3 regions of the Pseudoalteromonas sp. SWYJZ12 genome follow, and region 3 is predicted to be linked to each of the others. Evidence: predicted binding sites of a transcription regulator. Region 3 holds the regulator's gene; each other region holds the start of a gene.
The links. Region 3 encodes sigma-54, which starts transcription at its own class of promoters, with help from an activator protein. Its sites were predicted from a motif close to GTTGGCACGNNNNTNGNNT; they were not measured.

Region 1 (7,852 bases), on a different contig from region 3:
TTGTTAACATTACTGCTGGTGCAACTGCTGCGGAAAAAGCCGAGGCAATAAACTTAAAATCTAATGAACATGGGGTTAAGGCGGCTGTAGGTAAAGCTGAAACTACTACAGCAACGCTTGGAGTTCCAACTGCTGATGGTACTATAGCTTTTGATTTGAATGGTAAGAGCTACTCAGCAACTGCCACAACGACCAACCAGTCAGCTTTAGCTACGGCAATTAATGCCGATACAGCAACGACTGGTATTTCGGCTGTTGACAACTCTGGTGTACTTACTCTGACACACGCATCTGGTGAAGATATTGCTTTGAGTAATTACGCAGATTCTGATGCTGCTGTAACTGGTACCACTACTTTTACAGATGCTAGTGGTTTAAGCACTACTTTAACAGAGGTTACAGCTGACAGTGCTACAGGAGTTGCTGCAGATACAGTTGAATTAACATCATCTAAATCTTTTGCAGTAAATGATGCTAGCTCAGGAGTTGGTGTTTCAGTAACTGGTACGCTTGAAACTGTTAAAAGTATTAATTTATCTACAGAGCTGGGCTCACAAAGTGCAATATCTATAATTGATGGTGCACTTGCTCAAATTGATGAGCAGCGCGCGGGTTTAGGTGCGGTTCAAAACCGTTTTGGTCATACAATTAGTAACCTTGCTAATATTCAAGAAAATGTATCTGCGTCACGTAGTCGTATTCAAGATACAGATTTTGCGACCGAAACTGCACAAATGACTAAAAATCAAATACTCCAACAAGCGGGTACGTCAATACTTTCGCAAGCAAACCAAATACCACAAGCAGCAATTAGTTTATTAGGTGGCTAATTATTTAGTTTACTAGTCACTGTTTATATAAACGCACTTCAACTTGAAGTGCGTTTTTTTGTTTTTTGAGATAGTAAGAATTATTTAGAGCATAAACTTATGCGTTATAAAAATTAACAAATAACTATTTTTAATTTTAAAACAGTTGGTTACGTTTTATTAAATAAATAAACTAATTTATTTTTAAAATACTCCTAAAGATAATTTACCTCCTGCCGTTAACTTAATCAGTACGGAGCTGAGCATACATTTGTGACAGCTCTTGGTTAAATTAAAATAGCAACATTACGAAAGTAATCAGGAGTTTTATTATGATTTCAGTAAACACAAATGTATCTTCACTAAACGCCCAACGTAACCTATCGCAATCAGGTTCTGACTTAGCGACATCAATGGAACGCCTATCATCAGGTATGCGTATCAATAGCGCAAAAGATGACGCGGCAGGCCTGCAAATTTCAAACCGTTTAACATCGCAAATAAACGGTTTAGGTGTAGCACAGCGTAACGCTAACGATGGTATTTCTATGGCGCAAACTGCTGAAGGTTCAATGCAAGAGTCTACTAGCATTTTACAGCGTATGCGTGAATTGGCTCTACAATCAGCGAATGGTTCGAATTCTAGTGATGACAGAGCTTCTCTACAAAAAGAAGTGACAGCTTTACAAGATGAGTTAACACGAATTTCTGATACAACCTCTTTTGGTGGTCAGCAATTATTAAATGGTGATTTTGGTACTAAACAATTCCAAGTAGGTTCAAATGCTAACGAAACAATATCAATTAGTTTAACAAGCACTGCAGCTAAAGATATTGGTGGTAACAAGGCTAGTTTAACTATTGATGGTGCTGGCACGGGTGATGTTGTAATTGGCGGCACTACTGTAACTGTAGCAAGTGGTGCAACGGCAACTGAGAAAGCAGAGGCAATTAATGCTACAACAAGTGTGCATGGTGCGTCAGCTGTAGTTGGTCAAAAAGAAAATAATGTAGCAACATTGGATAGTTTTGAGTTCGATGGTACTGGTACTATTTCATTTAAAATAGGCGGGGATTCAGTAAGTGGCGATTCAGAAGCTACTCTAGCAACAGCGATAGATGCACTAGATGGCTACACTGCAGCAGAGTCTTCGGGGACTATTACAATTACAAATGCCGCTGGTGACCCTATAGAGCTAAGTGATTTTGCTGGTTCGGGCGGTGCGGGTGGTGCAACTATTGCTGCTAATTTTGCGGATTCGGATGCTGCTACGTCAGATGTCTCACTGGAAGTCGGTGGTACTGTTTCTGCCACTGCGGCAGCTCAAGAGGGAATTACTTTAACTTCATCTGAAGATTTAGCCGTCGATGATGGAACTGTTACAGGGTTATCTGCAGCGGCAGCTTTTGCAAGCGTTGATGGTATTGACTTATCTACAGCAGTTGGTTCGCAAGACGCTTTGTCTGTAATTGATGATGCGCTAGCACAAATAGATAGCCAACGTGCCGATTTAGGTGCGGTTCAAAACCGTTTTGGTCACACAATCAGTAACCTTGCTAATATTCAAGAAAATGTATCTGCGTCACGTAGCCGTATTCAAGATACTGACTTTGCAACTGAAACAGCTAACATGACGAAGAACCAAATCTTGCAACAAGCAGGTACGTCAATCTTGTCGCAAGCGAACCAGTTACCACAAGCAGCACTTAGCTTATTAGGTTAATAAGTTAAAAGTAATAGCTTAATGGTTAGCTAGCTAGTACATAAAGTCAGTATTAGTTTTACAAATAAAAGGAGGTGGCTTTAGCTGCCTCCTTTTGTGGTTTAGAGTAATTAAACTATTATTAGTTTAATTAAGTGAAAAATAGGAATCTGTTATGAATACTATTAATTCCAATGCAGAAGTTACATTACCAACTCCGCTAGCGGGTGAAGATAAAGTATTTGGTCAGGCTGCTAGTTCGCTAACTGAGCGTGCTGTTGACGATGTAAAGCATGCTGATACACAAAATCAACAGCGATTACAGCAAAACCAATACGAAAAAAATAACCAAGAAGTAACTGCTCAGCCGTTAGAGCGCGAACAATTAGAGAAAATGGCGCAACAATTGCAGGACTTCATGGGCGAAATGAACCGTAGTTTGCAATTTAAAGTAGATGAAGATTCAGGTCGCGATGTAATTAAAGTACTCGATAAAGACAGTGGTGAAGTTATCAAACAATATCCTTCTGAGGAAGTATTAAGTTTGGTTTCTAAATTGTCGGAGTCGGCAGGTATTTTAATTGACCAAACAGTTTAGCAATCAGCTCAAAATATTATCTTTCAAGTGTTAATTATTAAGAGTTAAGTTAGTTTTTTTGTATTTAAGAGGTGAAGTATGGCTATTTCGTTTACTGGTTTAGGTTCGGGATTAGCAGTATCAGATATTGTTGATGCGCTAGTTAATGCTGAGCAAGCCCCTGCTGAAGCTCGTTTAAATACTACTGAAGGCAAATTAACAACGGATATTTCAGCCGTTGGTGCACTTAAGTCTGCGCTTGAGAAAGTACAAACCTCAATGGAAGCACTAGGTGATAGTGATAATTACCAAAAGCGCACCGCTTCGGGTAACGATGATTTTATATCTATTAGTTCAGATAAAGATGCTCAACCAGGTAGCTACAACGTAAAAGTGGATGCATTAGCCCAAGCTCATAAATTATCTTCCCCTGCATTTTCAGCAGACGAGGCAATAGGAGCTGGCGTAATTACAATTGGCTCTGGCGCAAATAGTTTCTCTACTGTTTTGTCGGCTACTAACACCTTAGAAGATTTACGCGACCAAATTAATAATGGCCCTTTTACTGGCAGTGATAGTAATGATTCTGTTGTCGCCACTATAATAACCAGTGATACCGGTCAGCATTTAGTACTTACTAGTAAAGAAACTGGCGAAGACAACGCAATTACAATAACCGTACAAGACGATGACGGCAGTAATACTGATACAGGCGGATTATCTCGATTAGCTTATGATGTATCAGATGCAGACCCGGCTAACCACACAACTAATTTAACGCAAGTTAATGCTGCTCAAAATGCACAAATAACGATTGATGGCACGTTGACGATATCAAGCAACACTAATGAATTTAGTAACGTGATTGATGGCGTGGATATAACAGCTAAAAAACCGCACGATACCGATGACGACTTAAGCGACATATCGGTTACCGAAAACAATAATAATATTAAAACAGGTTTAAATAGTTTTATTTCAAGTTATAACGAACTGTTAGAGCTTAGTAATAACTTGGGTGCCTCCGGCGAAGGTGGCGCAGGCGTTATGGCGGGGGATTCACTGCTTCGTGGTGTTATGTCAAAGCTTCGTAGCGAAATAACAAATCCCGTTGATTTAGGTGACGGAAAATCGTTATCGCTTTCGCAATTAGGTGTTGAAACAGATCGCTACGGTGTTTTAACGCTAAATACAGAAACACTCAATGAAAAAATAGCAAGCGATGTAGATTTAGTGCAACAGTTTTTTGTAGGTGATGACGATGATGGTTTTGCGCAGTCGTTCGATGAGCTAATGAGCTTTTATACAGATTCCGATGGTATTATTCAAAACCGAATAGACAGTAAAACAAACCAACTTGATGACATAGATGATCAACGCTTGGACCTTAAAAGTAAAATGGAGTCTCTATCCTCTCGATTATACGCTCAATATAATGCGATGGATTTATTAGTGGCTAGCCTTAATAACACCAGTACATATGTTCAAGCTCAGCTGGAAAATATGCCTGGGGTTGTACGAGATAACTCTTAATATATAAATAGCATATAGTTTTAATAGCTAAATAAAAACATAAAAAAACCGTTATTTACAACGGTTTTTTATATTTACTGTTTGAGGTTAATTTTAATTGGCTGCTTTATAAGCTTTAATTGCCTTACCAGATTTTTTTTGTTTAATAATGGCTTTAGATGACTCGTTTTTAGCGCTATTTGCTTTTACTAAAATAGTATTTATACGAAGCTGAATTAATTCTAATTGCTCTGCGCTTGGAGCTTTGCTGCTTTCGCACCATTGCTTTAGTTTAGTATTTAAAGTGTCTAAAAAAGGCTGAGCTTCGTCTGCATTATTATCATTTACTAATACTTCAATGTTACTAAGCAGTGTTTGTATTTGCTCTGCATGGCTTGTTAGTTGCTGCGAAGATGTTGGCGAGTCCATAATTTAAATTAAACCGCAGGGCTGCGTTGATCTAGCGGAATATTATTCCAACCTTCTTTAATTTCTTTAACAATACTTGATACTTCCATAATTGCTTCAATATCGTTGTTTATGTTTGCTTGCGTTAAACGGCGTTGGCAGTAGTCGTAAAGTGCCAATAAATTGTTAGAAATACTAGGGTCTTGCTCTACTTCTAAATTAAGTGCGTCTTGTAGGGCACCAAATAATAAAACACAGGCTGAAATGTTCTCACCTTTTTTAGCTATTTCTTTGCGCTCAATAAACCCTTTTGTAGCTGCTAAACGGCCGATAATATTACTAAATATAAGGTTTATTTGTTCGTAAGGAGTCATTTCGGCAATACTACTAGCACGAACTTGACCGTATTTTTTTAATGAGACATGAGCCATGGGAAAATCCTAAAATTTAAAACGATAAAATTATGTGAAAGTTAATATAAAAACTTATACAAAAAATCAATAAAGCTTTTATACTTTTATAAGAACAAAGCAATATTAATGCCAAGCATTTTCACTTATCTATGTATCGGCATTTGTAACTTCAACTTAAATTTATAATTGAGTTTATTTACTAACAATAGCATTTTTATAGCCGAGTAAATTAATTTTTAAGGCTAAGTTATAGTTAAGTAATAGTTAAGTAATAGTTAGGTAATCGCTGAGTAATAACTAAGTTAAAACTATAACTCATACTTAATGATTAACTATTAAGTATGATTGACTTAACTAGCCCGTCTGTTTTTTGACGTTCATGTCAAAAAACTGCCGCTATCGCTTGCATCCATGCTGAACTAGCTTACAATTTAACTAACTATATAAATTAGTGAAAGTACGGCTCGCTAAATATGATCTTGATTTTAGATAATAATAACAACCGCGCAATAGGATTAAATGCTTCACTTGGCTTTATTGGTGAAGCTGCTCAACTATTAAGCGAAGACTGCTTTGAACAAGAATGCAAAAAATATCAGCAGCAAGAATGCATGATCATTTTAGGAGCATTGCAATCACTTGACCACGAAAGCTTAATTAAACGCTATCCAACATTACCGTTTTTATTAATTGGCGAAACGCTAAAACCCCTATTAAGTATCGCTAATGTGGTGGGGCTTATTTGCGAGCCATTTAATCACGAAGTGACAACGCAGTTACTTCACGATTGCCAGCAGTATCAGCGCATGTTGCCTAATGAGCATAAGCATACAAAACCACATAAAACCTTTGATGGACTTGTTGGTGAAACAGAGGCCGTAAAAGATGTTCGCTTTTTAATTGAACAAGTGGCAAAAACCGATGCCAATGTTTTAATTTTAGGCGAATCAGGCACAGGTAAAGAAGTGGTTGCCCGTAATGTACATTTGCTTTCAAAGCGTATTAATGGACCGTTTGTACCTGTTAACTGTGGTGCTATTCCGGCAGAGCTGCTCGAAAGTGAACTATTTGGCCACGAAAAAGGCGCGTTTACTGGTGCTATATCGGCTCGTAAAGGGCGGTTTGAACTAGCTCAAGGCGGGACGCTATTTTTAGATGAAATAGGCGATATGCCTCTGCAAATGCAAGTTAAGTTGCTGCGAGTATTGCAAGAGCGCAGCTACGAACGTGTTGGTGGTACAAAGGCTATCCAAGCTGATGTACGCGTTATTGCAGCCACGCATCGTAATTTGGAAACAATGATTGAAGAGGGTAGTTTTAGGGAAGATTTATATTACCGCTTAAATGTATTTCCTATCGAAAACCCATCGCTTAGTGAACGTGCTGATGACATTCCGCTGCTTTTAAAAGAGTTAATGCGCCGTGTTAACGACCAGACTGGTTCTACCGCTAAGTTTACCGAGCGCGCAGTTGAGAGCTTAAAAGAACATGCTTGGCCTGGTAATATTCGTGAGCTTGCTAACTTAGTGGAACGTATGGTTATTATGTTTCCTGAAAAAGTGGTTGATATTCCCGATTTACCTAACAAATATCGTTACATCGAAGTTGAAGCGTACGAGCCAGAATACCCTGAAGAGTTAATGGAAAAAGATGCCTTTAACGACATATTTAGCACCGGTTTTAGCGATTACGAAAGTGAGCCAGACGCTGAGTTTAGCCAAACGGGTAGTGGGCTATTGCCAGATGATGGTATTGAACTTAAAGATTATTTAGCCGAGCTCGAAATAAGCTTAATAACCCAAGCGTTAGAGCGCTATGATTACGTTGTAGCTCGCGCTGCAGAGATATTAGGTGTACGCAGAACAACACTCGTTGAGAAAATGAAAAAGTATAATCTTTCAAGAGATTAAGGTTTAAAAGCAGCTGTCAGTGTTTAGTTATAAATTGGCCAAACACAGTAGATAAATAACCCCCGTTTTGTAGGTGCGGTTTTATACCGCACTTTACTTAAAAAATATTAGCAAGAGCGCGAAGTAAATTCGCACCTACACGGTTTTTACTTTTGTTGTAGACGCTAGACTTGCTCGCGTGAAAAACGAGGGTAAATGAGAAACCATAGTCAACTTACGCGTTACTTCTCTATAGCGCAGCGTCTCTTAACCTCTTTGTGAACAAATCACTTTTATGGTTATAAATCACTTACTACTAAAAGCCTCAATAATTTCTTCTTTTCTAAAACAATCATTACTGTGATCGTTAACCATACCGCAGGCCTGCATATGAGCGTAAACCGTTGTAGGGCCTAAAAACTTAAAACCCCGTTTTTTTAAGTCTTTAGCGAATGCGGTTGATGCCTCTGTAATTGCTGGGTAGTCCTCAGCGTTATTTAAATTACTTATAATCGGTTTATTATCGACAAACTGCCATTGG
Region 2 (7,852 bases), on a different contig from region 3:
ATGACCTAGCTTTTTAAAGCCGTGGTAGTCTTCAATACTCCAACCTAACCCATAACCCCTAAACTGCTGATGATACGATTCAAACGCACTTTTAGACGCCATAGACGTAATATGTGGGTGCCACATTTGCGCTTGTTGCTTTTCGCTAAACAGCTGCTCGCCACTTGGCATTTTACCGCCTGCTAATTGCGTACGAAGCCATTGGCTCATATCGCTTACACTTGAAGCAATGGCACCTGCACCTCTAAAATCTTCTAAGTAATTCACAAAAAATGGATGAAGCGTGCCATCCATAGGAATATGACCTGTCGCCCAGTTTTTATTACTTTTTGGAATACGTGAAAATCCCGCGCGTGAGTTATCCATGTGCAGCGGCTGTAATATATTTTTTTCGATGTAATCGTTCCAGCTGATACCCGACACACGTGCAACCACCTCACCAGCGGTAACAAACATCAAGTTGTTATAAGCGTATTTACTACGAAAACTGCTCGCTGGTTTTAAATACTGTAATCCCGCTAAAATTTCATCAACTGACTTATCGGTACTTGGCCAAATCATTAAATCGCCCTGCCCTAGCCCCAGCCCACTGCGGTGACTTAATAAATCACGAATACGCATTTCGCGTGTTACGTATGAGTCGTATAATCTAAACTCTGGTAAATGATCAATTACGCGGTCATCCCAGCTTAACTTCCCCTCATCAACCAACTTGGCTAGCGCTGCTGTTGTAAACGCTTTCGTGTTTGAAGCAATACCAAACAAGGTGTCTTTGTTTACTTTTTTGTTGGTATCGAGATTAGTTACACCAAAGCCTTTAGCAAATATTACTTTATCGTTTTCAACAATGGCGACTGCCATACCGGGTACGTCAAAACGTGCCATTGACGCTTTAATAATGTCATCAATTTTGTTGGTATCAACTTGTGCCCAGCTACTAAACGTAGTGCCTGCTAGTAGTGCAATTGCGGCAAGTTTGGTTAATTTCATATCAATCCTATTTTATTATTTTTGATGAACTGCAAATTCAATTGCTGCGCGCTCTTGATTGGTATCGCTTTTTTGTGCGCGATTTAATATCGCATCACTGTATTCTTTTGGTACGCCCGCTTCAAGTGATCCGCGATGAACGTGTTTTATGTACCAATCGTATGGGAGTACATCGCTGTCATGGGTATTAGCTATATAACAATGTGCAGTTACAGTCTCACCCGTTAGAAGCGTTGGGGCTATATCTACGCAGTCGTAACCTACGCCCTCAATACCATCTAAAATAACTTTTTCATCTTCATTAAGCTCATAAATAATGCCGTAAACCAGCGCGCCTTCTTTATCGCTTGGGCAAATACTGCATTTGCCAGAGCCATCTTTAAATAGCATATCAAAAGTTAGCTCGTAACCTTTAAGTACCGCTGTTCCTACACGCTTTACATTAGGTAAGCGCGCTAACAAACGATTAGATGACATATTAGAGCCAAACGAAAAATTATATAACGGCATTTTATCTCCTGTACTTTTTAAATAAGTTAAATAACAACACGTACTGCAAGGGCAATTAAAATAACGCCAATTCCACGGTCAAACCAATAACCGCGTTGTTGGAAAAAACCCCTTACATTATTTCTGGAAAGTATTATTGAAAGCATTGAAAACCACGCCCAAGTAGCCAATGCCATGTACACACCGTAACCGACCTGTACGCTAGTCGGTGTTGTTGGGCTAATCACGAGTGTAAATAACGACATAAAAAATAACGTGGCTTTTGGGTTTAATGCATTTGTGAAAAAGCCGCGCCTAAAAGCAAGCCAAACGGATTCTTCTTGGACGGTTTTGTTTTCAACATCTTTTGCAGCCTCGCCTTCATTACTTGCTGGAGGTTTTGCAGCTCTGAGTGCTTGTACGCCTAAATAAGCTAAATATGCACCGGCAAGATACTTAAGTGCCATAAATAAACTAGGCGATTGCGTTAAAATAAGCGCAACACCTAAAACGCAATAGGCAACGTGCAGTAAAATAGCAGCGCCAACACCGGCGCTTGTCCACAATGCATTGCGCCTACCTTGCTGCACGCTTTGCTTAAGTACTACGGCAAAGTCAGGCCCGGGGCTTGCTACTGCAAAAAAATGAGCAATAACAATCAGTAAAAATTCATCTAAGTATTCCACGCAGGTCCTTGCTAGTTTGGCGAATAAGCTAATAACAGCGGGTTGGCCGAGTTATTTACCAATGCTTTAATTTCTTTTTGTGCTTTTTTAAACTGACCACGTAAATGCGGCTTTAAATGCTTTTTAGACACTTTATCGTTTTTAAAGTAGCTAATCAGGGCATGCATAAATACCGTATGTGTTTCACTTAACTTAGCTTCACGGTTAGCGTATGGATTATAACAAGAGCCACAACCGCCTTTAAACTGATACACCGTGTTACTCATCATCACACCAAATCCTAAAAAACAAGCAAGCGCATCGGCAGCTTGTGGTAAATACTCCCTACCGCCTGGCGGTAGAACCCCAACGTGATGAATAAGTATGGTGGCCAGAGTACCCGCATAACTTGCCACTAAATCTTGTGGCTGATTAATCTGATTAGGATTAAAAGAGATACTGACCTTATGGCTTGGCGGCACAATTAAATGGCTGCCTTCGCCACGTATTTCATCACTAAATTCAAAGTGCGGAAAAACTTGCGGTTGTAACTGCTGAGGTGCGACTAATTGAATAGGCCATGCATTCATACCCGCGTAATTAGTAACGCGGGTAAAGACATTGGTTGCCATTTCCTCAATGCTCGATACCGAATCGGGGAAAAAAGTGGCCGTTGGCAGTATTATTTGAGTGTGCTTTGTAAAAAACTCAGCATCAAAATTTTCTACAGCCCAAATAAATGTATCAATAAGCCATTGCTGCTCTTGATCTTCCAATAAAGGTGCCGATTTAAATAAAGCTAACATAAGGTGCTCTTATAAGTTTTAGTGCTAGTTTAGTTTTTTTGTGTAAGCGCCCAATCCCACGCTTGAGTATTGTATAGCGGCACTGTTGATAGTGCATGGTGGTGGCTACCACTGGATTCTTTAGTTGAATACGATAAGTACAATAAAGTACGATTCTCAGCATCGTAAATACGGCGCACTTTTAGTGATTTAAATAATATACTTTTAGATGATTTGAATATCACTTCACCTGATTTACTGCGGTCTATTTTTTGTAGCTGCTGCGCTGTAATAGGACCCGTTTGACGACATGCTATAGACATATCAGAGGGATCAGAAAAGTCCAAATTAGCCTCTATATGACTAATATGACAAGTAACGCCTTCAAGGATTGGATCTTGCTGCGAATTAACCACAACATCTTTAGTTGTAAATAATCCCAGACTTACCGATGCAACATCGTCAGAGCAAGCACTTAATGTAACAACTGCACCTGTAAGTAAAGCTAAACGTTTAAATTTTTGTGGTAATTTCATACTTATCCTCAATTAATATATAAGTAACTTAGCACCTACGTTACTAAGCGAAGGTTCACCTGTTTGTTTTTATACTAACATCAAAAATAAATACGACTAAATTAGTTTAAAGTAAAGATTTTAGATAGCTCAGGGTTTAGTGAACCCTGTTGTATTTGATACAATTAACTCTCGCTCATGCAGTAACTCATAATAGGAAACGCCTAAATGCCGCACATTATTATTGAACACTCAGAAGACCTCCCTATTTTACCACAAGTACTGGTAGAAAAAATTCACACTACCGCTTTCGAAAGTAACTTATTTGAATTAGAAACCATCAAAACACGCGCTATTGCTTATCAGCAATATCAACTTGGCGCAGGAAAATCAGGGTTTATACATATCGCGGTACATATTTTAGCGGGACGCTCAATTGAGCAAAAACAAATGTTAAGCGAACTGCTACTTTCATGCTTAAAAACATACTGCAGAGCATCAGACAGTTTAAGCGTAAATATTTACGATATTGAGCATGAGATATACCGTAAAAATTAGTTAACTCTTGTAGTTTTGAGCAATAGAAGTAAACACTAGTAAGTAAAAAGCCCCAATAGGGGCTTTTTTTGTATTCTGAAATCAGATGCAGCTCATTATTATTTACAAGACAGAGCATGAATAGCGTCCGATCTAATGCTGGAATTTAATAGTGCATTCGCACTCTTTCAAATTTAAGAAAGCTTAGCTTAATCTATGGATTAACTTTATTTAAATTATATTTATTATTAGGGGTAGATAAAGAATAATAAATTACACGATATTAAATTCATGTAGCATTAAATAATTTGAGTAGGTATTTTTTTGGAAAGTTTGTAAAAGTGGTGGCCCCTCCCAGACTCGAACTGGGGACCTAACGATTATGAGTCGTGTGCTCTAACCAACTGAGCTAAGGGGCCAACTTTTATATAACTGCTAGGCAGTTAATTTTTGAAGCGTTCAGTCACAGAGCGACTAAAGCGGGTTGCAGTATAAAAACTTTTTAGGTGCTTGTCACTACCAAACACCTTTATTTTAACAATCAGTAAGCTAACTGCTTAAATAGTAATCTTTTGGGTGGGTATAAGCATAAAATACAAGATATTTCCCATGATATTCTCTGCATTAAATTATAAAACCCTCCTCCCACATGTAGTCTTTTATATTTAACGCTCTACTTTTTTAAGTAAAGCTAACATATATGTGTAGGCATACAAGGCTGTAAAAAATATGCTTGGGGCTACTGTAAGTGCCAAATTAGGTGTCTGATTAATTACATTCACCATAATCACTAAGCTCGATTGAACAGTAATCGGAATAATAGGCGCAAAAAGTACACCTGCTATTTTTTTGTTACCTAAATACGAGGCGCTAGAGTTAATTGCATTATTGAAGCTTTGTCGTATTGCTACGTTTTGTGGTGTTTTAGAATGAAACATACAAATAATTGGAGTTACGAACGCAAGCGTTACATAACTAGACTTATACTTGTTGACGACCTTTTCTAAAATAAAAGTAAAAAACAGCGTTACAAATCCACTATACAAACCTTGTACTAATGCAGCTTGAAGCGTGACCGATTTAGCAATATCTGCCGAACTGTTCGCCCAGTAGGCCCAGCTAAAATAAAAAACGAATGACACAACGCCTGACAGTATAAGTCGAATATTCAATTAGCTACCTCAATATGCGTAAAAGCTTGGTGTAATGATAACACTAGAAGTGATGGTAATATTGTCACTAAATAATAGAGTAATTAATCGCGTATTGTAGATATATAAACAAACTAATGTTAAAGATTTCCTAACTGGCATCAATACAGAATCAGAACACTGCGGTTAGTTAGAAAGCTTAATTGAAGTAAACAATACTTTGGCTGAGGGAATTTTGGGAGTGAGTTACAAGAAATAAATCACTTAGTTTGAGTAAATTAAAAATTAGATTTTGATAAAAAATATTTACTTTAAAAACTAATATTGTGAGCCGAACAGTACTGGGGCACTTGTATCATTAGGCCTCAGTAGTCGGCTTACACAATATATAATCTGTCATTATTTTTTCGCAATAATGTAGATTGCATGTATTAACCCTGGGAAATAACCTAGCAGTGTTAATAAAATATTTAACCAAAAATGCATACCTAAGCCAACTTGCAAAAACACACCTAATGGCGGTAATAAAACCGAAAGTATTATACGAATAATATCCATGACTAAACTCCATTTAAATTAAGCATTAAAAAGACGTAAAGCCCAGTGTTAGTGGGCCTTAACTATACTATATTATTCAGCAACAATAGCTAGTTTATCAACTACGTCACGAACATCTTCAGCATTTTTAGCAATTTTAACTGCTAGTTGTTTTTCAGCTTCAGACTCTACTGAACCGTTCAGAGTTACAATACCATTGTCGGTATCAACATCGATGTCTGTACCACCAACTTCTGAGTCAAACAGGAAGCGAGTTGTGATTACAGTGGTGATTTTAGCGTCCGTTAGGTCGTTATCATCATCGTCCATCATGTCGTTGCTTTTATCTTTGGTATCCATGCTTTTAACAACAGTAAGGCTGTTATCAACATCAGATACACCATCTAGGCTAAGTACAAGTTCTTCTGCTAGCTCTTTATCAAGCTCGCTATTAACTTTACCTGTAAGTACTACTTTGCCATTTTTTACATCAGTGTTAATGTCAAAGTTGTTTAGATTAGTGTTCATAAGTAGAACTGTTTCTGCCTTACCATCAATCCAAGCATCTTTACTTTCGTTTTCCCAGCTGTTTGCTTGGGCACCCATAGCCGTAGTACCAAGAACTAGAGCTGCGATAATAGACTTGTTAAATGTTTTCATAATCTTTCTCCTTTTGATTAAAGACACTTTAACTAATGCGAGCTTTGGGCCAACTTTATTTATACTTACATTTCAATAGGTTGAGTTTATTTTGGAGTGAGGCATTATCTATAGTTGTGTAACTATTTACAGGCTACTCGGTAAAACTTTCTCAAATAGTGAAAATAGCTAGATAATTGCATTTTTGGTTAATCTATCGTTAATATAACAAAATAAAAAACATCATTATAAATTAACCTACTGATAATTAGGGTGATTATATTTGGTGCGTGCTTTGCATATAAACATCAAGAGCAGTATCAATAGTAAATATAATAAGGAATGCCCCATGTCTGTAAAAGTTGAAGACCGCCCAATAGAGCAAGTACGCGAACAAGTAATTGACCAATTAATTTATAATTACAGTCATGGGGTTATTTCTGTTGATGCATTTGAGAGACGACTCGATAGCGCGATGGATGCACCTAATAACGACGCTCTTTTAGCCTTAGTAGAAGACTTAACACTTAATACCGATCAGCAATATAAAGCAGAAAAACAATCGCAATTTAAACCACATTATAGTGCACAGCAAAACAGTGATGATGATTTTACATTACGTAGTATTTTAGGCTCTAACGAACGAAGCGGTCAGTGGGTCGTGCCAAAAAATATATATTTAAGTAACTTTATGGGATCGGTGGTACTTGATTTTACTGATGCCATTTTTGCGCATCAAAATGTAACTATTCACGTTAACTGTATTTTTGGTAGCGATGAGATTTATGTACCAGAGCATGTAAATGTAGTGTCTAAAATGTTTTGTATTTTAAGTAGTCTTGAAAATAAATCGGTGTCGCTTAACAAACGCCAAGGTCCTACTATTCATATTGAAGGAAAGGCAGTTATGGGATCGGTTGAAGTAAAAATAAAGCGCACAATTAAAGAAAAATTTATGAGCTTTGCAAATGAGCTAAAAACCCAGTTTGGCACCGGTAATAATAACCGCTCACTATAATTGAGTAGCAGCACTTTAGCGTGCTGCTTGGTATTTTATTATAAATCGTTATTTCGCTCGCTTGGTACATCACTTAAATACTCTACAAATTCCACCTCAAACCCGGCGGGATCAATAAAGTAGACATTCTTTCTGAAAGGATTCTCGCTACCTTGCTTGCTTAGAGTAAAACCCACTTTATTTAAGCGCATTACTACTGCGCTTAAATTATTAGTTACATAAGCAAAGTGTGCAAAACCAATTTGATAGCCCGATAAGTTTCTGTTTTCACCCTCCCCATGACTGCTTATCGCAATGTAATGCGTGTCATCTCCAAAGTGTACCCAGCGTCTTGGTTTTCCATGCCAATCGCCTCTGCCCTCACTTCTAATCGACCAATGTGGAAATACAGCGCGATAAAATTTAAGCATGCTGCCTATATCACTCGCGACTAAGTTTACGTGCTCTAAATACATAATGTTGTCCTATCAATTAAGTTAGGGGCACGATAAAACCTCAAGCTAACTTTAGGTAAAGCGTTATTTAA
Region 3 (7,852 bases):
TGCTCAGCATCTTCTCGGATTACGTCAACGATGTCATCGATAGTGACACGACCAAGGAGCTGATCGTTATCATCAACTACGGGGGCCGATATCCAATTATGACGTTCAAATAATTGCGCGACTTCACTTTCATCCATTGAGATTGGAATTGATTCACAATCTTCATCCATTAAATCGCGAACAATTTTTTCTGGCGGGTTAGTTAATAATGTACTTAGCGATAAAGCGCCTATAAAGCAGTTATGCTTATCAACAACGTACAAGTCATCGGTACCTTCTGGTAACTCGCCACGTAGCCTAATATATCTAAGTACAACATCAAGCGTAACGTCAGGGCGAATGGTCACCGTATCGGTGTTCATTAGCGCGCCAGCAGAACGCTCTTGATACGAAAGTGCTTGTGTTGCACGTTCACGGTCTTGAATGTCCATCGCGCTAACAACGTCTTTATAGACGGTGTCTGGCAGACTACGTAATACTTCACCTAAGTCATCGTGGCCCATATCTTCTGTTGCGGCTGCAATGTGCTTAGGTTCCATTTGGGCAATAATGCCTAAACGAACATCTTCTGAGAGTTCTTCAAGAACATCACCTTGCACATCAGGATCAACCAACTGCCAAAGGAGTCGGCGAATTTTATGTGGTGATGATTCTAATAATAATGCGGTATCACAAGGAGCTGTTTTTGCGAGCATGCGCCTAACTTGAACAAATTGACCACTATTGAGTGACTTAGTCACCTGTTTTAGTTGCTGTAGTGGGTAATCTTGTTCAAAAGCTTCAGGCATTGGCGTCCTTTATAAATTTTTATATTACTTTATGGGGAGAGGTGAGTTAACTGGCGTCACTAACCGTATTTATTTTATATATCTGTTTTAGTTGGGGCATTAGTAATGCGAGCATTATTTTTATAACTGTTTATTCTTGTTCATTAAAACGTTGTGCTATTAATTCTCCAACAGCATGTAAAGCTTGCTCAGAATCGGGGCCTTTACATACAACTTTTACTTCTTTGCCTTGGCTACTTTCAAGTAACATTAGTGCAAGTACGCTATCGCCTGCAGCTTCTTTGTCATCTTGAAATAATGTAATTGTCGCATCAAACTGCACTGCCAATTGGGCAAGCACGGTGGCTGCTCTGGCGTGCAATCCTAATTTGTTTTTTATTAAAAAAGTGTCTTCACAATGCATAACTTACTCTACCTAAGCTGAACAGGTGATTATTCAGCTATATTATTTTTCTTGTTCGCGATGGCGAATTTTCACATTGGGATGTGTCATTGCAAAACTTTCACCAATAGTTTGCGCTAAATATACAGAGCGATGTTGTCCGCCTGTACACCCAATAGCAATGGTTAAATAACTGCGGTTATTTCGCTCTAAGTGCGGTAACCATGTTTGTACAAATGTTTGAATTTGCCATGTGAATTTTTGCACTATGCTGTGATTGGCCAAATAATCTTTAACAGGTTGATCTAACCCATTTAAAGGTTTTAATTCAGGTTCCCAATGTGGATTGGGTAAAAAGCGTGCATCAAATACGTAATCTGCTTCTTTTGGTATACCGTATTTAAAACCAAACGATTCAAACGTGACAATCAGTTGCTTATCTTTTTTACCTAAAATCTTTTCACGAATAGATTCAGCAAGTTGATGAACACTCAAATCAGTCGTGTCTATCATAAAGTCGGCGCGGGTGATTAATACATCAAGTAATTCTTTTTCTTTTTTGATGGCTAAATCAAGAGGCAACGAGTCAATTGATAGTGGGTGTAATCTACGAGTTTCAGAAAAACGTTTGATCAATGTTTGATCGTCGCTATCTAAATAAAATAACGTAGGTTTTGCAAAGCCAGGCAAGTATTCAAGAATATCGTTAAATTCATCTTGTTGTTTAGGGATGTTACGCACATCAATGCTAACAGCAATTTTATCGTAGCTATCAGACACACTGCGAACTAATGAAGGAAGCAAGTTAACTGGAATATTATCTACGCAATAATAACCTAAATCTTCTACAACGCGTAAAGCAACCGACTTTCCAGAACCAGAACGGCCGCTTATGATAATTAACTCCATTTAACACCCTTTATAAAACTATGATTGATTGACAATAACTTGGTAAAGCTCAGTATCTGATTTTGCACTGCGTAACTGTTTACAAAAATCTTTGTTGTTTAGTTTATCAGCAATGGTTGCTAGAGTCTTTAAGTGCTGCTGGTTATCGCCATCTGGTACGATGAGTGCGACGAAAATATCAACAGGGCGATTATCGATTGCATCAAAATTTATTGGAGTTTCGCTAACGAGTACTAAAGCCAAAGGCTCTTCTGCACCGCTCATTCTTCCATGAGGAATGGCAATGCCACGCCCTATACCTGTACTACCGAGTTTCTCTCTGCTCATTAAAGCATTAAGAATATCTTGTTGCGGTAAATACGGAAGTTTGTCGTGAGCAAGTTCGCTAATGAACTCTAAAATTCTTTTTTTGCTATTAAAAAGGACCGCAGCTTTGCTGCAGTCCTGGCATATAAGTGAGCTTAATTTCATCATATTAGTGTCGAGCAAGCTTCTCTTTGTGTTTAATTACTTGTCGATCGAGCTTGTCGATCAACGAGTCAATGGCGGCATACATATCTTGATGTTCTGTAGAGGCAAATAGCTCAGCACCGCTTACGTGTATGGTGGCTTCTGCTTTTTGATTTAATTTTTCTACATCGAGAATGACATGAACATTATTAATATGATCAGAGTGTCTTTCTAGCTTCGCAAATTTGGTATTAATATAGTCTCTTAGTGAATCGGTTAATTCTACGTGACGACCAGTTAAGTTTAGTTGCATAAGCATTACCCTCTTTTTTTGCGTCTTAAATCAAACTTTTACGTTGATTTGACGGTGGAATAGCCAGAGATTCGCGGTATTTTGCGATTGTACGTCTCGCTACTTTAATTCCTTGCTCAGCCAATATATCCGCTATTTTGCTATCACTCAATGGTTTTGCTGAGTTTTCTGCTGCGATTAATTTTCGGATAAGCGCACGGATTGCTGTAGATGAACATTCACCACCGTTTTCGGTGCTTACATGGCTTGAGAAAAAATATTTAAGCTCAAATATACCACGGGGTGTGTGCATATACTTTTGGGTTGTTACGCGCGAAATTGTTGATTCGTGCATTTCTACCATTTCAGCAACATCATTTAAAACCATTGGTTTCATGGCTTCAGGACCGTGTTCAAAAAAGCCTTGTTGTTGCTTAACAATACAATTTGTTACTTTTAATAGCGTGTCGTTTCTACTTTCTAAGCTTTTAATAAACCATTTAGCTTCTTGTAAATGCGAGCGAATAAACTGGCTGTCACCACTGGATTTTACAGTGCGAGACATTGCCGCGTATTGGCTATTAACACGAATTTTAGGCATGCTATCTGGGTTTAACTCAACAACCCAGCGGCCTTTAATTTTTTTAACTGACACATCAGGAATAACATACTCAGATTCTTCTCTTACAATAGTATCTGCAGGTTTAGGGCTAAGAGTATGTATTAATGTCATTACTTCTTTAAGCTCTTCTTCTTTGAGCTTAGTTTTCTTCATTAATGTACGATAGTCACGAGCAGCTAATAAATCAATATGCTCGGTTAAAATCATTTTTGTTTCATTAATGTAAGGTGTTTCTTTATCAAACTGGTTAAGCTGAATACACAAACACTCTTGTAAACTACGTGCAGCAATACCAACAGGATCAAACAGTTGGATGCGTTTTAATACAGCTTCAATTTCATCAAGTTCGACTTCGTTATCATCTTCGTTTTCTTGATTAAAGCTTTCTAAAATCTCTTCGCAGCTTAGTGTTAAAATACCTGAATCATCGACGGCTTCTACAATAGCAATAGCAATAGCTTCGTCTGTAGGGCTAAATGGCGTTAGTTGTAACTGCCACATTAAATACTCATGGAGCGTTTCAGTAGAGGCACCTTGGTATATTGATTCGTCTTCAGGCATCGGACCCGATGATGCTGCTGGGGCGGCACTCATGTACTCATCCCAACTAACATCCATAGCCATGTCGTCACTTAGCGTGTCTTTTGCAAGTGCTTCACCACTATCTTGTTCATATTCGCTTGGAGCATCATCGGCAGATGCGCTAACAGTTATGTCATCTGTATCTGCTTTTTGCTCGTTTTTACCTGCAGCGTCTTCGGAATAGTCTGCTTCTTCAACCTCTAATAGCGGGTTGCTGTCGAGAGCTTCTTGTATTTCTTGCTGGAGATCCAATGTACTGAGTTGCAACAAACGAATAGCTTGTTGCAACTGTGGAGTCATTGTAAGTTGCTGGCCCATGCGCAGCTGTAGTGATTGCCTCATGTATCTCTAACAATCCTTTTATGTTGTTATAATTAATACTAGCAGATGCTTAAAGACATGGCGTAAATGTTACAGCCTAAATTGCTCGCCTAAGTAAACATCGCGTACTGTTTTATCATTTAATACGTGTTCTGGAGTACCTGATGCAATCAGCTCCCCATGAGAAACAATGTAGGCTTTTTCACAAACATCAAGGGTTTCTCTTACGTTATGATCGGTAATTAATACACCAATCCCACGATTTTTGAGATGTTCTATTATTTTCTTTATGTCTAATACCGAAATCGGGTCAACACCTGCAAATGGTTCATCTAGTAATATAAATTTAGGATCTGCTGCCAGCGCACGTGCTATTTCCACACGACGACGTTCGCCACCCGACAATGCCATACCTTGGCTATCACGAATGTGTTGTATGCTAAATTCATCTAATAATTTATCGAGAGTGTCTTCTCTAGCTTGTTTATTTAACTCTTTGCGCGTTTCTAAAATGGCCATTAAGTTTTGATAAACAGTCAGCTTTCTGAATATTGAAGACTCTTGCGGTAAGTAGCCAATGCCTAATCTAGCACGACTATGCATAGGTAAAAGAGTAATATCGTTATCGTCTATCGATATTTTACCTTTGTCGCTAGGTACAAGTCCTACTATCATATAAAACGTGGTGGTTTTACCTGCGCCGTTAGGGCCAAGTAAGCCAACAATACTGCCAGCTTTGACTTCAAGGCCGACGTTTTTTACAACTTCACGGCCTTTATAGCTCTTTGCTAATAGCTCTGCTTTTAATGTGCTCATGGTTGACCTTTGTCGCTTTTTTTACTTTTTTTAGTCTCGATTGGCACTAAAATTGTGTGAACGCGGTCAGTTGAGTTTTCATCTTTTTCGGCACTGATTAGCTGCTGCTCTATATCGTAGGTAATGCTTTTAGCATTTATTTTTTGTCCCGCTTGCGATACTTGTGCATTACCAACAAGCGTTAAAAAACGCTTAGATACATCATAACGTACTTCGTCAGCACTGGCGCTCATAGTCGTGCCATCTGATTGCTTTTCTTCAAAGTGCGCAGGGCTACCTGTAGCAATTAATAATTGTTTATTATCACCAAGTTCATCGCGTTTATGTACTTCTAAGCGGTCGGCTGTGATACGGCGATTACCGTGAATAATTTCAACATTTTTCTCAAAAATCCCGACATTAGCTTTTAATTGACCTTCTTGCTTATCGGCGCTTATTGAAATTTGATTTGCAGTCGGTTGCGTGTTTTGCTCGGCAGCACTACTATTAAACGCTAGTATAAGTGTAGGAATAATAAGTGATTTTAATATTTTATTGGTCATAATATATGGTTCGCGTATGGTTAATTAGTTTTATCACTTCGGTTTTTAAGTCGGCTTCTAGGCCTTTACCAGTGATTTTTAAATTGGGTCCAGTGATGATAACGGGTTGCTCCGAACGCATTGTTAATAGCTTTATATCTACCTGAATATTATCAGCATTGATTTTGTCTATCATGGCGTTATCGGTTAAGTTTTTGGCAACCACATTGCCTTCTAAAATTAATTGTTTGTCTTCGTATAATGTTGCTTCGTCTGCATTTATTTGCCACGTTTGCTTTTCGTTATATAAAGTAAAAATAGGTTTTTCAAAAAACGTAAAACCTAATTGTTGATATAGCTCCATTTTAGCCGCAGTGACTTTGTGGCTAATTTTACCTTGTTCGTCATAGGCTGTTTGTTTGAGTTCAATGGCTATGTAATCAGGCTTGGCAATAACTTCAGGCTCAGTCTGAGGCACAATATTTGTTTGTGTAAAATAAGGGTACCAAAGCCAAACCATACAGCTAATGAATAAAACGCTTAATATTATGCGCGCTGCATTCATGAACTAGTGCCTTGTGTAGTCAATGCTTTACCATTTTCAAGCATAAGTAAGTCGGTGAGCTCTCTTACTGCACCAAAGCCGCCAGGCATTTGCGTTACATAGTGTGATAAACGTTTAATAAGTGGATGGGCATCATTTACTGCAACAGCAAAGCCGACTAATTCCATAACGGGCATGTCAGGACCATCATCACCGATATAAGCAATTTGTTCATCGCTAAGGTTGAGTTTGTCTTTTAATTCTTGATAGGCAATGAGCTTATTTTCTTGGCCTTGATAAATATGCTGTACGGTTAAGCTGCTCATACGTTGTTGCACTATTTGTGAAAGACGACCAGTAATTACAGCCACTTCAAAGCCACTGTTTATAAGCGCTTTAATGCCAAAACCATCTTTTGTATTAAATGCTTTTAGCTCTTCACCTTGATTACCAAGATAAATACGGCCATCAGAAAATACACCATCAATATCGCATATAAGTAGCTTTACTTTTTTAGCGCGTGCTTTTGCATCATCGCTCAGCGGTTGATAGAGTTCTTCAAATTGCATTTATAATACTCCTGCTTTTAATAGGTCTTGCATGTTTAATGCGCCAATAGGTTGGTTTTTCTCATTGACGACGATTAAGCCATTTATACGTTTGTGTTCCATAATGTTAAGCGCTTCAGCGGCTAAAATATCTTGTGTAGCCGTAGTACATGACTTAGTCATAACAACATCTATTTGTGTTGTATGAATATCAATTCTTTGCTCTAAAATACGACGCAAATCGCCATCGGTAAATAATCCCACGAGCTGCTGATTTTCATCAACAATGGCTGTCATACCTAAACCTTTAGCAGACATTTCAATGAGGGCGTCTTTAACTGTTTGTGAAACGCTAATAATAGGTGTATTTGCGCCGCTGTGCATAACATCTTTTAAAGTAAGTAATAAACGCTTGCCTAAACTACCACCTGGGTGAGATAGCGCGAAGTCATCAGCTGTAAACCCGCGAGCTTCTAATAATGCAACTGCCATGGCATCGCCCATCGCAAGCGTTGCAGTGGTACTTGATGTAGGAGCTAGACCCAATGAACAGGCTTCTTTTTCTACTTTAATACACACATGTACATTAGCAAGGGTCGCCATGGTTGATTGCGTATTGCCAGTCATCGCTATCATTTTGGCACCAAGTCGTTTTAAAACCGGAATGATATTTAAAACTTCGCTGGTCTCCCCTGAATTGGAAATAAGCATAACCACGTCATTTTTAGTGATCATACCTAAATCACCATGACTTGCTTCACCAGGGTGAACAAAAAATGCTGGACTGCCAGTACTTGCAAGGGTTGCCGCTATTTTATTGCCAATATGACCTGACTTACCCATACCAATGACAATAATACGGCCTTCGCAGTCGTACATTAATTGGCACGCGTTATGAAAGTTTTCATCTACATATTGTGCAATATCACTAAGTGCTTGGCGCTCAACATCTAAAACGCGAAGGCCTTGTTCAATAAAATTTAGCGTTGCCATCATTTACCCTACTTGACTAAAAATATACCCTTGGTAACCCAAAAACGCTATTAGCAATAAGCCGCCTTCTACTCTATTGATACG

Region 1: fliS (flagellar export chaperone FliS) is a predicted target of sigma-54. The motif match lies at 5,538-5,556, and genes of this name have one in related genera.
Region 2: I6F42_RS06915 (BON domain-containing protein) is a predicted target of sigma-54. The motif match lies at 6,365-6,383, and genes of this name have one in related genera.

Annotation. Positions count from the first base shown of each region.
Region 1 is NZ_JADYXH010000006.1:200,125-207,976, forward strand. It holds gene I6F42_RS20330 (flagellin) at 1-830, shown strand, start outside; partial or broken gene I6F42_RS20400 (flagellin) at 1,142-1,501, shown strand; gene I6F42_RS20405 (flagellin) at 1,778-2,533, shown strand; gene I6F42_RS10035 (flagellar protein FlaG) at 2,688-3,110, shown strand; gene fliD (flagellar filament capping protein FliD) at 3,189-4,622, shown strand; gene I6F42_RS10045 (hypothetical protein) at 4,716-5,030, opposite strand; gene fliS (flagellar export chaperone FliS) at 5,039-5,440, opposite strand; gene I6F42_RS10055 (sigma-54-dependent Fis family transcriptional regulator) at 5,896-7,332, shown strand; gene I6F42_RS10060 (DNA-3-methyladenine glycosylase I) at 7,618-7,852, opposite strand, start outside.
Region 2 is NZ_JADYXH010000004.1:100,881-108,732, reverse strand. It holds gene I6F42_RS06960 (serine hydrolase) at 1-990, opposite strand, end outside; gene I6F42_RS06955 (gamma-glutamylcyclotransferase family protein) at 1,006-1,500, opposite strand; gene I6F42_RS06950 (LysE family translocator) at 1,527-2,165, opposite strand; gene I6F42_RS06945 (hypothetical protein) at 2,177-2,950, opposite strand; gene I6F42_RS06940 (CreA family protein) at 2,980-3,465, opposite strand; gene I6F42_RS06935 (5-carboxymethyl-2-hydroxymuconate Delta-isomerase) at 3,673-4,002, shown strand; tRNA gene I6F42_RS06930 (tRNA-Ile) at 4,324-4,400, opposite strand; gene I6F42_RS06925 (hypothetical protein) at 4,647-5,153, opposite strand; gene I6F42_RS06920 (YqaE/Pmp3 family membrane protein) at 5,532-5,690, opposite strand; gene I6F42_RS06915 (BON domain-containing protein) at 5,763-6,329, opposite strand; gene I6F42_RS06910 (LiaF domain-containing protein) at 6,658-7,326, shown strand; gene I6F42_RS06905 (VOC family protein) at 7,365-7,781, opposite strand.
Region 3 is NZ_JADYXH010000005.1:88,609-96,460, forward strand. It holds gene mgtE (magnesium transporter) at 1-788, opposite strand, end outside; gene I6F42_RS08365 (HPr family phosphocarrier protein) at 919-1,191, opposite strand; gene rapZ (RNase adapter RapZ) at 1,234-2,079, opposite strand; gene ptsN (PTS IIA-like nitrogen regulatory protein PtsN) at 2,098-2,550, opposite strand; gene hpf (ribosome hibernation promoting factor) at 2,555-2,842, opposite strand; gene I6F42_RS08385 (RNA polymerase factor sigma-54) at 2,868-4,367, opposite strand; gene lptB (LPS export ABC transporter ATP-binding protein) at 4,437-5,162, opposite strand; gene lptA (lipopolysaccharide transport periplasmic protein LptA) at 5,159-5,704, opposite strand; gene lptC (LPS export ABC transporter periplasmic protein LptC) at 5,694-6,248, opposite strand; gene kdsC (3-deoxy-manno-octulosonate-8-phosphatase KdsC) at 6,245-6,796, opposite strand; gene I6F42_RS08410 (KpsF/GutQ family sugar-phosphate isomerase) at 6,797-7,768, opposite strand; gene I6F42_RS08415 (calcium/sodium antiporter) at 7,772-7,852, opposite strand, start outside.